Linked DNA regions of Quadrisphaera setariae. Each later gene encodes a partner of the first gene's protein in a complex. Links are inferred from orthologs where the notes say so. Each region holds a gene or a part of one and is shown on either strand. Other genes may lie near its edges.

The links.
Region 2: the proteins of secY (region 1) and secA are in contact, whole or in part, in a crystal structure (PDB 3DIN), measured with the Thermotoga maritima proteins. The link is inferred for Quadrisphaera setariae from one-to-one orthologs. Residues at the interface, in WP_004081795.1 of Thermotoga maritima: Glu108, Gly109, Glu110, Glu111, Ala236, Glu237, Arg238, Arg239, Ile240, Thr241, Ile242, Gln243, Tyr244, Ala245, Arg246, Arg247, Val248, Thr249, Gly250, Arg251, Arg252, Val253, Tyr254, Gly256, Ala257, Ser258, Thr259, Tyr260, Leu261, Pro262; in WP_004082002.1 of Thermotoga maritima: Glu261, Ala262, Arg263, Lys300, Ala301, Arg302, Thr303, Ile304, Ile305, Leu323, Tyr324, Asp325, Pro326, Val329, Ser330, Tyr333, Ile336, Lys340, Phe345, Val349, Glu363, Phe364, Tyr374, Ser375, Gly376, Gly377, Glu393, Ile395, Thr482, Ser483.
Region 3: secY (region 1) and secG share a complex: the UniProt entries of both Escherichia coli proteins name them as parts of the sec protein translocase complex. The link is inferred for Quadrisphaera setariae from one-to-one orthologs.

The regions. Positions count from the first base shown.
Region 1 is NZ_VKAC01000001.1:113,844-118,760, reverse strand. Bases 517-3,480 are described here. They hold secY (preprotein translocase subunit SecY), read right to left. Parts: upstream 2,669-3,480; coding sequence 1,364-2,668; downstream 517-1,363. Other genes in these bases: rpmD (50S ribosomal protein L30), read right to left, coding at 3,464-3,480; rplO (50S ribosomal protein L15), read right to left, coding at 3,015-3,467; FMM08_RS00650 (adenylate kinase), read right to left, coding at 705-1,301; map (type I methionyl aminopeptidase), read right to left, coding at 517-687. Also shown: more of map, read right to left, coding at 1-516; more of rpmD, read right to left, coding at 3,481-3,652; rpsE (30S ribosomal protein S5), read right to left, coding at 3,652-4,305; rplR (50S ribosomal protein L18), read right to left, coding at 4,343-4,738; rplF (50S ribosomal protein L6), read right to left, coding at 4,741-4,917. UniProt on the Escherichia coli protein: The central subunit of the protein translocation channel SecYEG. Consists of two halves formed by TMs 1-5 and 6-10.
Region 2 is NZ_VKAC01000001.1:569,228-574,395, forward strand. The notes cover bases 687-3,901. They hold secA (preprotein translocase subunit SecA), read left to right. Parts: upstream 687-1,001; coding sequence 1,002-3,701; downstream 3,702-3,901. Other genes in these bases: FMM08_RS02505 (GNAT family N-acetyltransferase), read right to left, coding at 687-878; FMM08_RS02515 (Rv3235 family protein), read right to left, coding at 3,771-3,901. Also shown: more of FMM08_RS02505, read right to left, coding at 1-686; more of FMM08_RS02515, read right to left, coding at 3,902-4,337; FMM08_RS23270 (LysM peptidoglycan-binding domain-containing protein), read right to left, coding at 4,334-5,168. UniProt on the Escherichia coli protein: Required for protein export, interacts with the SecYEG preprotein conducting channel.
Region 3 is NZ_VKAC01000002.1:298,929-303,847, reverse strand. The notes cover bases 1,371-4,336. They hold secG (preprotein translocase subunit SecG), read right to left. Parts: upstream 2,998-4,336; coding sequence 2,743-2,997; downstream 1,371-2,742. Other genes in these bases: FMM08_RS04610 (phosphoglycerate kinase), read right to left, coding at 4,010-4,336; tpiA (triose-phosphate isomerase), read right to left, coding at 3,095-3,859; FMM08_RS04625 (RNA polymerase-binding protein RbpA), read right to left, coding at 2,366-2,713; pgi (glucose-6-phosphate isomerase), read left to right, coding at 1,371-2,284. In the rest of the region: pgl (6-phosphogluconolactonase), read left to right, coding at 1-497; more of pgi, read left to right, coding at 599-1,370; more of FMM08_RS04610, read right to left, coding at 4,337-4,919. UniProt on the Escherichia coli protein: Subunit of the protein translocation channel SecYEG. Overexpression of some hybrid proteins has been thought to jam the protein secretion apparatus resulting in cell death; while this may be true it also results in FtsH-mediated degradation of SecY.

The DNA.
Region 1 (4,917 bases):
GGTGTCGGCGGTCCCGCGGCTGAGCATCGGCTCCACGGCGACGCACAGGCCCGGGCGCAGCTTCGGGCCGCGGGAGCGGCTCCGGTGGTTGAGCACCTCGGGGGCCTGGTGCATGGCGGTGCCGATGCCGTGGCCCACGTACCCGTCGACGACGGCCAGCGGAGCGCCGCCGCCCGCTGCGGCGTCCTCCACGGAGCCTTCGACCGCGTCACCCACCACACCGAGCCGCTGGCCCTGCGCCAGCCCCCGGGCGAGGGCCGCGATGCCCTCCCACATCGATCGGCGGGTGGTCTCGACCAGCGCGACGTCGGCGGGGTCGTGGTGCTCGACGTCCCCGACGACCACCGAGAACGCGGCGTCGCCGTGCCAGCCGTCCACCACGGCGCCGCAGTCGACGCTGAGGACGTCACCAGCCACCAGCACCCGGTCACCGGGGATCCCGTGCACCACCTCCGCCCCCACCGAGGTGCAGAGCGTCCTGGGGTACCCGTGGTACCCCAGGAACGACGGCGTCGCGCCAGCGCTGCGGATGACCTCGGCGGCCACGGCGTCGAGGTCACCCGTCGTCACGCCGGGGCGGGCCGCCGCCCGCACCGCGGCGAGGGCCTGCGCCACCACGAGCCCCGCCCGGCGCATGAGGAGCACCTGGTCAGGCTTCTTGTACTCGATCCGCTCGCGCCCCAGCACCGCCGCAGACCCGGCTCTCAGGCGCCGGCGGCGGCGGCGCTGCCCGCGTCGCCACCCGCGGCCCGCAGCGCCGCCACCACGCGCTGCGCGACCTCGTCCACGGCACCCACGCCGTCGACCGTCACGAGCAGGCCGCGCGTCGCGTACGCGGCGGCCAGGGGGGCGGTCTGCTCCGCGTAGACCTCGAGCCGGCGGCGCACGACCTCCTCGGTGTCGTCGCTGCGGCCCTGCTCGCTGGCGCGCTTGAGGAGGCGCTCGACGACGACGTCGACGTCCGCGGTGATCTCGAGGACCGCGTCCAGGCTCGTCGCGTGCGCGGCGAGGACCTCGTCCAGGGTGCGCACCTGCGCGGTGGTGCGGGGGTACCCGTCCAGCAGGAAGCCGGCGGACGCGTCGGGCTGGGCCAGGCGGTCGGCCACCATGCGGTTGGTCACCTCGTCCGGCACGTACTCGCCGGCGTCCATGTACTTCTGCGCCTCGCGCCCCAGGTCGGTGCCCGCCGCCGTGTTGGCCCGGAAGATGTCACCGGTCGAGATGGCAGGCACGCCGAGGCGCTGGGCCAGGAGCGCCGCCTGGGTGCCCTTGCCGGCTCCCGGGGGCCCCAGGAGCACCACGCGCGAGGGCGTGGCGGCGGGGCCGGCGTCGACGGCGGTGGCGCGGGTGTCAGAGCTGTTGGTCAACGGAGGAACCCCTCGTAGTGGCGCTGCTGGAGCTGGGACTCGATCTGCTTCACCGTCTCCAGGCCGACGCCGACGACGATGAGGATGGACGTACCACCGAAGGGGAAGTTCTGGTTGGCCCCCACCGCCACGAGGGCGACCAGGGGCACCAGCGCCACGAGCCCCAGGTACAGGGCCCCCGGCAGGGTGATGCGCGTCAGGACGTGGTCGAGGTACTCGGCCGTGGGACGGCCCGCGCGGACGCCGGGGATGAAGCCGCCGACCCGCTTGATGTTGTCAGCCACCTCGTCCGGGTTGAACGTGATGGCGACGTAGAAGTACGTGAAGAAGACGATGAGCAGGACGTACGCGATGATGTACGCCGGGTGGTCGCCCCGCGTGAAGGTGTTGCGGATGAACGTCACCCAGCTGGACGTCGGATCGCCGAACTGCGCGGCGAGACCCGGCAGGTACAGCAGCGACGAGGCGAAGATGACCGGGATGACGCCGGCCATGTTGACCTTCATCGGGATGTACGTGCTCGTGCCGCCGTACATGCGGCGCCCGACCATCCGCTTGGCGTACTGGACCGGGATGCGGCGCTGGGACTGCTCGACGAAGACCACAGCCGCGACGATGAGCAGGCCGAGGCCGATCACCAGGGCCATGGTCCCCCAGCCCCGCTCGCGCCCGATGGCGGCGATGGAGGTGGGGAACTGGGCGGCGACGGAGGTGAAGATGAGCAGCGACATGCCGTTGCCGACACCGCGCTCGGTCACCATCTCGCCCATCCACATGACCAGTCCGGTGCCGGCGGTCATGGTGAGGACCATGAGGAGCAGGACGGGCACCGAGTCGTTCGGGATCACGTCGGCGCAGGCGCCGGAGCTCGAGCCGAAGAGGTTGCCCGAGCGGGCCACGGCCACGTAGGTCGTGGACTGCAGCACGGCCAGGGCGATCGTCAGGTACCGCGTGTACTGCGTGAGCTTCGCGGTGCCGGACTGCCCCTCCTTGTGCAGCTCCTCGAAGCGGGGGATGACCACGCGCAGCAGCTGGATGATGATGCTCGCGGTGATGTACGGCATGATCCCGAGCGCGAAGACGCTCAGCTGCAGCAGCGCTCCGCCGCTGAAGAGGTTGACCAGTCCGAGCAGGTCGCTCTGGGTGTCGAGCCCGGCGAGGCACTGCTGCACGTTCTGGTAGCTGACGCCGGGCGCCGGCACGAAGGACCCGAGGCGGAACACCGCCATGATCGCCAACGTGAAGACGATCTTGCGTCGCAGGTCGGGCGTCTTGAACGCCCGCACGAACGCACCTAGCACGTGTCCTCCTGGTCAGTCTGCGCCGGCACCTCGTCCGAGGCTCGGCTGCGAGCGCGGCACCTGCCGCGTCCCGCGGGGGCCGCGACGGCGGTGCGGGTCTGTGATGACGCGCCCCGCGGTGCCGGCGCCCCGCTCGAGGTCGCCCCGAGCGGCCCGGGTGCCGACCCGGCGAGGTTACCCGGCGCGGTGGCCGCCCGTGGCCGCTCGGCACCTCGGGCCGCCGCTGCGCCCGCCTCCGAGCGCCGCGGCCCGGGAGCGGGAGAGGGCCCGCACCGCGCTGCTGCGCGGCACGGGCCCTCTCACGTCGGGTCTGCGTCCCCGGGGGGGCGCAAGCGCCTCCGCCCGGTCAGAGCCGGGTGGTGGTGCCGCCGGCAGCGGCGATCTTCGCCTCCGCCGACGCCGAGAACGCGTGCGCCGTCACCTGGGCCGGGACGCTGATGTCACCGGTGCCGAGCACCTTGACCCGCTGCCCGGCGCGCACGGCGCCGACGGCCACGAGCTCGTCCACCCCGATCTCCCCGCCCTGCGGGAAGAGCTCGGAGATGCGGTCGAGGTTGACGACCTGCGACACGACCTTCGCCGGGTTGGTGAAGCCGCGCAGCTTGGGCAGGCGCATGTGCAGGGGCATCTGGCCGCCCTCGAAGCGCGCGGACACCTGGTAGCGGGCCTTCGTGCCCTTGGTGCCGCGGCCCGCGGTCTTGCCCTTGCTGGCCTCACCACGACCCACGCGGGTCTTCGCGGTCTTCGCCCCGGGGGCGGGCCGCAGGTGGTGGACCTTCAGCGTGGACTCCTCGCTCATCGGGCGTCCACCTCCTCCACGATCACGAGGTGGCGCACCGCGCGCAGCATGCCGAGCACCTCGGGACGGTCCTCGCGGACGACCGACTGGCCGATCCGCTTGAGGCCGAGGGTCCGCAGCGTGTCGCGGTGGTTCTGCTTGCCACCGATCTCCGACTTGACCTGGGTCACCTTGAGCTGCGCCATCAGACAGCCGCCGCCCTGGCCCGCAGGAGGGCCGCCGGAGCGACCTCCTCGACCGTCAGGCCGCGGCGCGCCGCGACGGACTCGGGCTGCTCGAGCCCCTTCAGCGCGGCCACCGTGGCGTGCACGATGTTGATCGCGTTGGAGGAGCCCAGCGACTTGCTCAGCACGTCGTGGATGCCGGCGCACTCGAGCACGGCGCGCACCGGGCCACCGGCGATGACGCCGGTACCGGGGCTCGCCGGACGCAGGAGGACCACACCAGCGGCCTCCTCGCCCTGCACGGGGTGGGGGATGGTGCCCTGGATGCGGGGGACGCGGAAGAAGTTCTTCTTCGCCTCCTCCACGCCCTTGGCGATCGCCGCGGGCACCTCCTTGGCCTTCCCGTAGCCGACGCCGAGGGTGCCGTCACCGTCGCCCACCACGACCAGCGCGGTGAAGCTGAAGCGGCGGCCGCCCTTGACGACCTTGGCGACGCGGTTGATGGTCACGACGCGCTCCAGGAACTGGCTGCGCTCGGCGTCACCGCCGCGGCCGCCGCGGTCGTTGCCGCCGCGCCCGCCCCGGTCGTTGCCGCCGCGCTGGCCGCGGTCGTTCCCCGGGCCGCCGGTCCCGCTGGGGGGGCCGCCGGCGCCCCTGCGCTGTGGTCCGGGCATCAGGCGTTCCTTCCGTTGCTCAGGTTCGTACGGGTGCTCACAGGGAGAGCCCCCCCTCGCGGGCGCCGTCCGCCACTGCGGCCACACGGCCGTGGTAGCGGTTGCCGCCGCGGTCGAAGACCACGGCCTCGACGCCCGCGGCCTTGGCGCGCTCGGCGACGAGCTCGCCGACGCGACGGGCCTTGGCCGTCTTGTCGCCGTCGTGCCCGCGCAGGTCCGCCTCCATGGTGGAGGCCGACGCCAGGGTGCGGCCGAGGGTGTCGTCCACCACCTGGACGGCGATGTGCCGCGCCGAGCGCGTGACCACTAGACGCGGGCGGACCGCGGTCCCGGAGACCTTCTTGCGCACGCGCAGGTGGCGGCGGGAGCGAGCGGCAGCGCCGGTCTTGGCAGCGCCCTTGCGGAGGAGCTTCGTCCTACTGGCGAGAGCCATGACTACTTACCAGCCTTCCCGACCTTGCGCCGGACGACCTCGCCGGCGTAGCGCACGCCCTTGCCCTTGTAGGGGTCGGGCTTGCGCAGCTTGCGGATGTTCGCGGCGACCTCGCCGACGCGCTGCTTGTCGATGCCCGCCACCGCGAAGCGGTTGGGCGCGGACACCGTGAGGGTGAT
Region 2 (5,168 bases), 450 kb from region 1 along the record:
GCGACCGGCTGGCCGTCATCGTCGTCGCCCCCGTCCCGGTCGTCTGCTGGGAGCGGGGGACCGGCGGCGGCTGCCGACCCCTCCCGGTCCGCACGGACGGCCCAGAACACCCCGGCGCCGCGGGCCTGCTCCTCCTCGCGGCCCGCGATCCAGCTGGCGGCGTCGAGCACCGTGTACGGGGCGGGCAGCGACGGCAGCCACGCCTGGGTGGACGCCGCCGAGCACGCCTCCGCCACCCGCTGCACGTCCCCGGCGACGTGCGGGCCCAGCCGGACGCCTCCACCCGCGAGCTCCACCGGTGAGAGCCAGCGCTCGGCGCGCTGCAGGGAGGAGTCCCAGCGCCAGGTGCCCACCCACGCGTCACGCAGGTCCCCGCGCACGGGCAGCAGGCAGCGCACCGTGCCGTCGACCCCGCTGCCGCAGGCCCAGGCCAGGCGCCTCGCCGGCCACGCACCGGCCTCCACGCACCAGCGCACGGCCTGCAGGCCCAGCTCCACGAACGCCCAGGTCAGCACCAGCCGGACCGCGCCGGCCGTGGTGCCGCGGCCGCGCGCCGCCGGCGGAGCGGCGCAGGTGAGCCAGCCGCCGCCCTCGCCGTCCTCGGCGAGGAGCACGAGGCCCGCGAACTCACCGGCGACCTCCACCACGAGGCGGTGGGACGGGCCGGAGGGGCGGATCCCAGGGACCCCCAGGGCGGCCGACGCACTCGGCGCGCCCCCCGCCGCGCCCAGGTCGGGCAGCCAGCGGGCCACGTCGCGGTCGTCCAGGAGGGCCGCGACGGCGGCGGCGTCCGCGGGGCAGGCGCGGCGCACGAGCACCCCGCGCTCCCGCAGCCGAGGCCCCGCAGGCTCCGGCTCCTCAGGATCGTCGCGGACCATCGCGGCACAGTGTGCCCTGGGCGCCTCCTGGGCAAGTGGGCCTGCGCGCAGCGGCCCGCGCCTACGATGGCAAGACCCTTTCGGGTGCTGTGCGAGTGGAGAAGAAGGAAGCGGGGAGTGACCGTGCCTGGTCTGCTGGAGAAGGTGCTGCGCGCCGGCGAGGGTCGGACGCTGCGCCGCCTGCAGGGGCTCGTGAAGCAGGTGAACGCCCTCGAGGACGACTTCACCCCCCTGTCCGACGCCGAGCTGGCCGAGGAGACCGACAGGTTCCGCGCCCGCTACAAGGACGGCGAGACCCTCGACGACCTGCTCCCCGAGGCGTTCGCGGTGGTCCGCGAGGGCGCCCGCCGCGTGCTGGGCCAGCGCCCGTACGACGTGCAGCTCATGGGCGGCGCGGCCCTCCACCAGGGGAACATCGCCGAGATGAAGACCGGTGAGGGCAAGACCCTCACCGGTGTCTTCGCCGCCTACCTCAACGCGATCCCCGGCAGAGGCACGCACGTCATCACCGTCAACGACTTCCTCGCCAGCTACCAGAGCGACCTCATGGGCCGCGTCTACCGCCACCTGGGCCTGACCAGCGGCTGCGTGCTGGACGGCATGGCCCCGGCGGAGCGCCGCCAGCAGTACGGCGCCGACATCACCTACGGCACCAACACCCAGTTCGGGTTCGACTACCTGCGCGACAACATGGCGTGGAACGCCGGCGACCTCGTGCAGCGCGGCCACCACTTCTGCATCGTCGACGAGGTCGACTCCATCCTCATCGACGAGGCCCGCACCCCGCTGATCATCTCCGGCCCGTCGCAGGGCGACGCCTCGAAGTGGTTCGCCGAGTTCGCGCGGATCGTGCGCCGGCTGGAGCGCGAGGTCGACTACGAGGTCGACGAGAAGAAGCGCACCGTCGGCATCCTCGAGCCGGGCATCGAGAAGGTCGAGGACCAGCTCGGCATCGAGAACCTCTACGACTCGGTGAACACGCCCTACGTCGGCTACATCAACAACGCGGTGAAGGCCAAGGAGCTCTTCAAGCGCGACAAGGACTACGTCGTCGCCGACGGCGAGGTGCTCATCGTGGACGAGCACACCGGCCGCATCCTCGCCGGGCGCCGCTACAACGAGGGCATGCACCAGGCGATCGAGGCCAAGGAGGGCGTCGAGGTCAAGGCCGAGAACCAGACCCTCGCCACGATCACGCTGCAGAACTACTTCCGCCTCTACGACAAGCTGTCGGGGATGACCGGCACGGCCACCACCGAGGCCGCCGAGTTCCACGGCACCTACAAGCTCGGCGTGGTGCCGATCCCCACCAACAAGCCGGTGGCCCGCACCGACCAGCCCGACCTCGTCTACAAGACCGAGGTGGCGAAGTTCGACGCCGTGGTCGAGGACATCGCCGAGCGCCACGGGACCGGGCAGCCGGTGCTGGTGGGCACCACGAGCGTGGCCAAGAGCGAGTACCTCTCCCAGCAGCTGGTGAAGAAGGGCATCCCCCACGAGGTGCTCAACGCCAAGCAGCACGCGCGGGAGGCGGCCATCGTGGCGATGGCCGGTCGGGCCGGCGCCGTCACCGTGGCCACCAACATGGCCGGCCGCGGCACCGACATCATGCTCGGCGGCAACGCCGAGTTCCTCGCCGTGGCGGAGCTGTCCGAGCGCGGTCTCGACCCCGTCGAGGACGCCGAGGCCTACGACGCCGCCTGGCCCGAGGCGCTGCAGCGCGCGAAGGACGCCGTGGCCGCCGACGCCGCGAAGGTCACCGAGCTGGGCGGCCTGTACGTGCTCGGCACGGAGCGGCACGAGTCGCGCCGCATCGACAACCAGCTCCGCGGCCGCTCCGGCCGCCAGGGCGACCCGGGCGAGTCCCGCTTCTACCTGTCCATGGCCGACGACCTCATGCGCCTGTTCAACTCGGGGCTGGCGGAGTCCATGCTGACCCGCGCCGGCATCCCCGACGACGTGCCGCTGGAGTCGAAGCTCGTCAGCCGCGCCATCCAGAGCGCGCAGAGCCAGGTGGAGTCCCGCAACTTCGAGATCCGCAAGAACGTCCTCAAGTACGACGACGTCCTCAACCGCCAGCGCGAGGTCATCTACGCCGAGCGCCGCCGCGTGCTCGAGGGCGAGGACCTCCACGAGCAGGTGGGCCACTTCGTCCGCGACGTGGTCACCGGCTACGTCACCTCGGCGACGTCGGACGGCTTCGCCGAGGACTGGGACCTCGACCAGCTCTGGCAGGCCCTCAAGACCCTGTACCCGGTGTCCATCACCGTCGCCGACGTCGAGCAGGAGGCCGGGGGCCGCTCAGCGGTGACGCAGCAGATGCTCCTGGAGGAGCTGGTCTCCGACGCCGAGCAGCAGTTCCTCGAGCGCGAGCGCACCCTGGGGCCGGCCGTCGTCCGCGAGCTGGAGCGCCGGGTGGTCCTCAGCGTGCTCGACCGGAAGTGGCGCGAGCACCTCTACGAGATGGACTACCTGCAGGAGGGCATCTCGCTGCGCGCGATGGCCCAGCGCGACCCGCTGGTCGAGTACCAGCGCGAGGGCTTCCTGCTCTTCCAGGCGATGCTCGAGGGCATCAAGGAGGAGTCGGTCGGGTACGTCTTCAACCTCGAGGTGCAGGTCCCGGCGGAGCCGGTCCGCGACGACGAGGCAGCGGTGGCCGGCGAGCAGGCTCCGGCCCTCGTGGCTCCCGGCCTCGAGGGCGGCGGGGCTCCGCAGCAGCTGCAGTACACGGCGCCGTCCGCTGACGGCGACGTCGAGGTCACCGGCGGACCCACCGCCGAGGGCGGTAGCCGCCGCGAGCGGCGCGCCCGCAAGAAGGCCTGAGCCGGGAGGCAGCGGCCTCCCCGCTCCTCGCGCCACGCCCGCCCTCCGGACCGGCTGCTGCACCGTCGGTCAGCCGATCTGGAGGGCGGTGACGCGCCAGCGACCGTCCACGCCCTCCAGGCGCAGTGCGGCTGCGCGCACGCGCTCACCGTCGCGCACCACGACCGCCGCCTCGACGACGTCGTCGCGCGGGCAGCTGACGAGGACCCTGCGGACCACGGCCCGCGTGTGCCGGCGACGTCCACGGACCCGCTGCGCCAGCGCTGCTCGCTGCTGCAGACCGGCGTAGACGTCAGCGGTGAGCCAGCGCAGCAGCTGCGCGGCGGGTCGGGTCCCAGCGAGGACCTCGACGGCGGCGACCACCAGCCCGGCGCACAGGGGCTCCGGGTCGGGCAGGGAGGAGGACGCCGTCGGGCGGGGGGCGACCGCCGGGTCGACGCCGCGCGGGAGCCGCCCGTCCAGCACCAGCGGCAGCACCCCCTGCAGGGCGATGACCGGGGGACGACGGCGCTCGACGGGAGCCCCGAGCGCCTTCGGCTCCGACCGCGGTGCAGGGACGACGCGCAGCGCGGGCAGCGGTGCCGCGGGCACTGCGAGGTCGTCGGTGAGGGGTGTCGCTGCGCTGGAGGTGCTCACGGCGCCACCAGCCGCTGGCCGGGACGCAGGTGGTCGGGGTCGGAGCCGATGACGGCGCGGTTGGCGGCGTACCAGCGGGGCCACGCGGCGGCCACGGCTGCGCGGGTGCTGCCGGCGGGCAGGTTGCGGGCGGCGATGGACCACAGGGTGTCGCCGCTGCGGACCACCACCTCGGTGGTCGTGCGGCCCGTGGCCGGGACCTGGCTCGTCCTGGGCGGTGCGGTCGAGGTCTGTGCGGTCGAGGTCTGTGCGGTCGAGGTCTGTGAGCTCGGGGTCTGTGAGCTCGGGGTCTGTGAGCTCGGGGTCTGTGGGTTCGAGGCCTCGGCAGCACGGGGACCCGTGCCCGGACGAGCGGCCGGAGCGCTGGTCGCGGGAGCCGTCGTCGAGGTGGCGGGTGCCGGGGCGGACGTGGTGGTCGGACTGCTGCTCGGGGTGGTGGCCGGCTCGCTCGACGTGCGGCTCGTCGAGGGCCAGCTGAGCCCGCTGGCGCTCGCCGCCGCGGCAGGAGCGGGGCGGCTGCCGGCGAAGGCGGGAGCGCTGACCCCGCCGAGCACCGCGGCTCCCACGGCCGCGGCGATCAGGCGCCGAAGCAGCAGCGGGGTGGTGGCGTCGGCGACGGCGCGCAGGGCGGCCCCGGTCCTCCCGGTGGTGCCGAGCAGCACGGCGCCCACGGCGGCCGCCGACCCGGCGCACCACACGAGGAGCACCGTGCCCAGTGCCAGTCCCGCCAGGGCGGCGACGGCGGAGTCCAGGTCGGCTGGGACGTGGTCGAGGTCGCGCAGGGCCTCGACGGCCAGGAGTCCGCCCGTGGCGCCGAGCAGTGCGACGGAC
Region 3 (4,919 bases), on another replicon or contig:
GCGAGGCGGTGCTCGACGCCCTCGCCCGGCAGGGCCTGCGCGAGGAGGCGGTCCACGTCATGCCCGCCAGCGACGGGCCTGACGGTGACGACCCCGACGCGGCCGCGGCCCGCTACGCCGCCGAGCTGGCCACCGCGGCCCGCGAGGAGGGCGTCGGGGGGGCGGTGCCGGTCTTCGACGTGCTCATGCTCGGCGTGGGCCCCGACGGGCACGTCGCGAGCCTGTTCCCCGGCCACCCGTCCCTGGAGCAGGGCCAGGAGGTCGGCCACGAGGTGATCGCGGTGAGGGACTCCCCCAAGCCGCCGCCCACGCGCCTGTCGCTGACGCTGCCGGTCATCGCCTCCGCCGAGGAGGTCTGGCTCGTGGTGGGGGGCGCGGACAAGGCCGAGGCCGTCGCCGAGGCCCTCGCCGGGCCGGGGCGCCTGCCGGCGAGCCTGGTCAGCGGGACGCAGCGCACGCTGTGGCTGCTCGACCGGGAGGCCGCCAGCCGGCTGTGACGCCGTGCTCCGAGCCCGCTCCGAGCGGGCTCGGAGCCGGGTCGCTGCCGGGTCGGAGGCTGGGTGTCACGAGGTCACCCGTCTGCCCTAGCGTCTCCTGCGTGAGCACCCCTCCCGTGGACCCGACCACCACGTCCGCCTGGACCCGCCTCCGGGCCCACCACGCCGAGCTGGTCCCCGACCTGCGCGGGTGGTTCGCCGAGGACCCTGACCGAGCCCGCCGGCTGACCCTCGACGCCGCGGACCTCCACGTGGACCTGTCCAAGAACCTCGTCACGGACACCACGCTGTCCCTGCTGGTGCAGCTGGCCGAGGAGGTGCGGCTGCCGGAGCGGCTGCAGGCGATGTTCGCCGGCGAGCACATCAACGTCACTGAGGACCGCGCCGTCCTGCACACCGCGCTGCGCCGCCCGCCGCACGCGGACCCCCCGCTGGTGGTCGACGGCCAGGACGTCGACGCCGACGTCCAGGCGGTCCTGGAGAAGGTGTCCGCCTTCGCGGACGACGTGCGCTCCGGCACCTGGACGGGCGTCACCGGCCAGCGGATCCGCACGGTCGTCAACATCGGCATCGGCGGGTCCGACCTCGGCCCGGTGATGGCCTACGAGGCGCTCAAGGCCTACAAGCACCCTGACGTCGAGGTCCGGTTCGTCTCGAACATCGACCCGACCGACCTGGCCGAGACCGTCGCCGACCTCGACGCGGCCTCGACGCTGTTCATCGTCGCCTCCAAGACCTTCGGGACCCTGGAGACGCTGACCAACGCGCGTCTGGCCCGGGCCTGGCTGTGGGAGCAGCTCAGCGCCGCCGGCGCGCTGGAGGACGACGACGACGCGCGCCGCGCGGCCGTCGCGAAGCACTTCGTGGCCGTCTCCACCGCCCTGGACAAGGTCGCCGACTTCGGCATCGACCCGGAGAACGCGTTCGGCTTCTGGGACTGGGTCGGCGGGCGCTACTCCGTCGACTCCGCCATCGGCACCTCGCTGGCGGTGGCGATCGGGCCGGAGGGGTTCCGGGAGTTCCTCGCCGGGTTCCACGCGGTCGACGAGCACGTGCGCACCGAGCCGCTCGCCACCAACGTCCCCGTGCTCCTGGGCCTGCTCAACGTCTGGTACGTCAACTTCCTGGACGCCCACACCCACGCCGTCCTGCCGTACAGCCAGTACCTGCACCGCTTCCCCGCGTACCTGCAGCAGCTGACGATGGAGTCCAACGGCAAGTCGGTGCGCTGGGACGGCTCCCCCGTCACCACCGCCACCGGCGAGGTGTTCTGGGGAGAGCCCGGCACCAACGGCCAGCACGCCTTCTACCAGCTGATCCACCAGGGCACGCGGGTCATCCCGGCGGACTTCATCGCGTTCGCCAACCCCGCGCACCCGCTGCGGGACGGCGACGTCGACGTGCACGCCCTCTTCATGGCCAACTACTTCGCGCAGACCAAGGCGCTGGCGTTCGGCAAGACCGCCGAGGAGGTCCGCGCCGAGGGGACCGCGGAGGACGTCGTGTCGGCGCGGGTCTTCAGCGGCAACCGGCCCACCACCTCGATCCTCGCTGCGTCGCTGACCCCGTCGGTGCTCGGCCAGCTGATCGCGCTGTACGAGCACATCACGTTCGTCGAGGGCGTCGTGTGGGGCATCGACAGCTTCGACCAGTGGGGCGTCGAGCTGGGCAAGAAGCTCGCCCTGGAGATCGCGCCCGCCCTCACGGGCGACTCCGCGGCGCTCGAGGCCCAGGACCCGTCGACGCGGGAGCTGATCGAGCACTACCTGGCGCAGCGCACCGTCTGAGCTGGCCGCTCCGGCGCGGAGAGCGCGAAGGGCCCCCGGGACGTGCGTCCCGGGGGCCCTTCGCGTGTGGTCGGACCGCCGTCAGAGACCGCGCTTGGCGCGGTGCTTGGCGAGGGCCGCCTCGAGGATGGCCTTGCCGTCGCTCTCGGACCGGCGCTCCTTCACGTACGCGAGGTGCGTCTTGTACGGCTCGGTCTTGGGCGGCTGGGGCGGGTTGGCCCGGTCCTGGCCGGCGGGGAGCCCGCAGCGCGGGCAGTCCCAGGTCTCGGGGACCTCGGAGCCGGGGTCGAAGGCGAAGCTCGGCTGCGTCTCGTGCGCGTTGGCGCACCAGTAGGAGACGCGCCGCCGGGGCGCGGCGTCGCCGCGCTCCGCCTCGCCCATGGGACCGGCGCCGACACGGCTGCCCCGGATCGCGTTGCCACCTGCCACGGTGATCCCTTCGTCTGCAGGAGTGGGGGTCAGGAACCGCTGGGGTCGAAGCGCTCGACGAGGCCGAGCGCCACGACCACGGCCGCCCAGAGGACGGCGTTCGCCACGGTGATGCGGTTGAGGTTGCGCTCGGCCACCCCGGAGCTGCCCACGCTGGCGGACATCCCGCCGCCGAACATGTCCGACAGACCGCCGCCCTTGCCCTTGTGGAGCAGGATCAGCAGGGTCAGGAAGAGGCTCGTCAGCGCCAGCAGCACCTGGAGCACGATCCGCAGGACGGTCACAGCCGACCAGAGTACTTGCTGGTGGGCGCCGCGGTGACCGCCATCACGCAGCCGGCCGTGTCGCGCCGCGCGCCCAGACCACCCGGCCGCGGAGCGGTCAGGACGCCGCCCCGCCCGTGACGATGCCGGCGAACTCACCGGCGTCGAGGCTCGCGCCACCGACGAGGGCGCCGTCGACGTCCTCACCGGCCATGATCGCGGCGACGTTGGAGGACTTCACCGAGCCGCCGTACAGCACGCGCACGGCGTCGGCCACCTCGGCGCCGTGGGCGTCGGCCAGGCGCGCGCGCAGGGCCGCGCAGACCTCCTGGGCGTCCTCGGGGGTGGCGACCTTGCCGGTGCCGATGGCCCAGACGGGCTCGTAGGCGACGACGACCTTCGGCAGGTCCTCCGCGGAGATGCCCGCGAGGGAGCCGTCGAGCTGGCCGATGCAGTCGGCGACGTGCTCGCCGGCCTCGCGGACCTCCAGCTGCTCGCCGAGGCAGACGATCGGGGTCATGCCGTGCTCGAGGACCTTGGCGGCCTTCGCGGCCACCAGCGCGTCGTCCTCGCCGTGGTACTGGCGGCGCTCGCTGTGGCCGACGACCACGTACTGCACGCCGAGGCGCGCCAGCATGGAGGCGGCGACCTCACCGGTGCGGGCGCCGGGCTCGTGGGCGGAGACGTCCTGGGCGCCCAGGCCGAGCTCCAGCTTGTCGCCCTCGATGAGGGTCTGCACCGAGCGGAGGTCGGTGAAGGGGGGGATGACGACGGCCTCGACGGAGGCCGGGTCGTGCTTGGCGTCGCGCAGCGTCCACGCGAGGCGCTGGACCAGGGCCGTGGCCTGCACGTGGTCGACGTTCATCTTCCAGTTGCCGGCCATGAGCGGGGTGCGTGCCACGGGGAGTCCTCCTGGGGTTCGGTCAGGGCGGTGAGAAGGGAGTGCGTGCGGAAGGCTCCCCGCCCGCGGTGCCGCGGGCGGGGAGCCGGTGCGCCGACGGGGTGCGTCGGCCGCTGCTGGTGGAGCTGCCGGTCAGGCGAGGACGGAGAGCCCGGGGAGGGTCTTGCCCTCGAGGTACTCCAGGCTCGCGCCGCCGCCGGTGGAGATGTGGCCGAAGTCGCTGTCGGCGAAGCCGAGCGAGCGGACCGCGGCGGCGGAGTCGCCGCCTCCGACCACGGTGAGGCCGCCGGCGCGGGTGACCTCGGCGAGGGCCTTCGCGAGCTCGCGGGTGCCCTCGGCGTACGGCGCCATCTCGAACGCGCCCATCGGGCCGTTCCAGAAGACCGTGCGGGTGTCGGCCAGCTTCGAGGCGAAGAGCTCTGCGCTCCTCGGGCCGATGTCCAGGCCCATGCGGTCGGCCGGGATGGCGTCGGCCGCGACGACCTCGTGCTCGGCGTCGGCGGAGAACGCCGTCGCCGCGACGACGTCGACCGGCAGGACGACCTCCACGCCGCGCTCGGCGGCGGTGGCGAGGTAGCCCTTGACGGTCTCGACCTGGTCGGCCTCGAGCAGGGACGTGCCGACCTCGTGGCCCTGGGCCGCGAGGAAGGTGAAGACCATGCCGCCGCCGACGAGGAGCCGGTCGGCCGTGCCCAGCAGGTTCTCAATGACGGCGAGCTTGTCCGAGACCTTCGCGCCGCCCAGCACCACGGCGTAGGGCCGGGCGGGGTCGGTGGTGAGGCGCTGCAGCACCGCGGTCTCGGCCTCGACGAGGCCGCCGGCGGCGTGCGGGAGCAGCTGGGCGACGTCGTAGACGCTGGCCTGCTTGCGGTGCACCACGCCGAAGCCGTCCGAGACGAACAGGCCCTGCTCGGGCCCGCCCACCAGGGCAGCCAGCTCACCGGCGAAGGCGGCGCGCTCGGCGTCGTCCTTGCTGGTCTCGCCGGCGTTGAAGCGGAGGTTCTCCACGAGCAGCAGCTCGCCGTCGCCGAGGGCGTCGGCA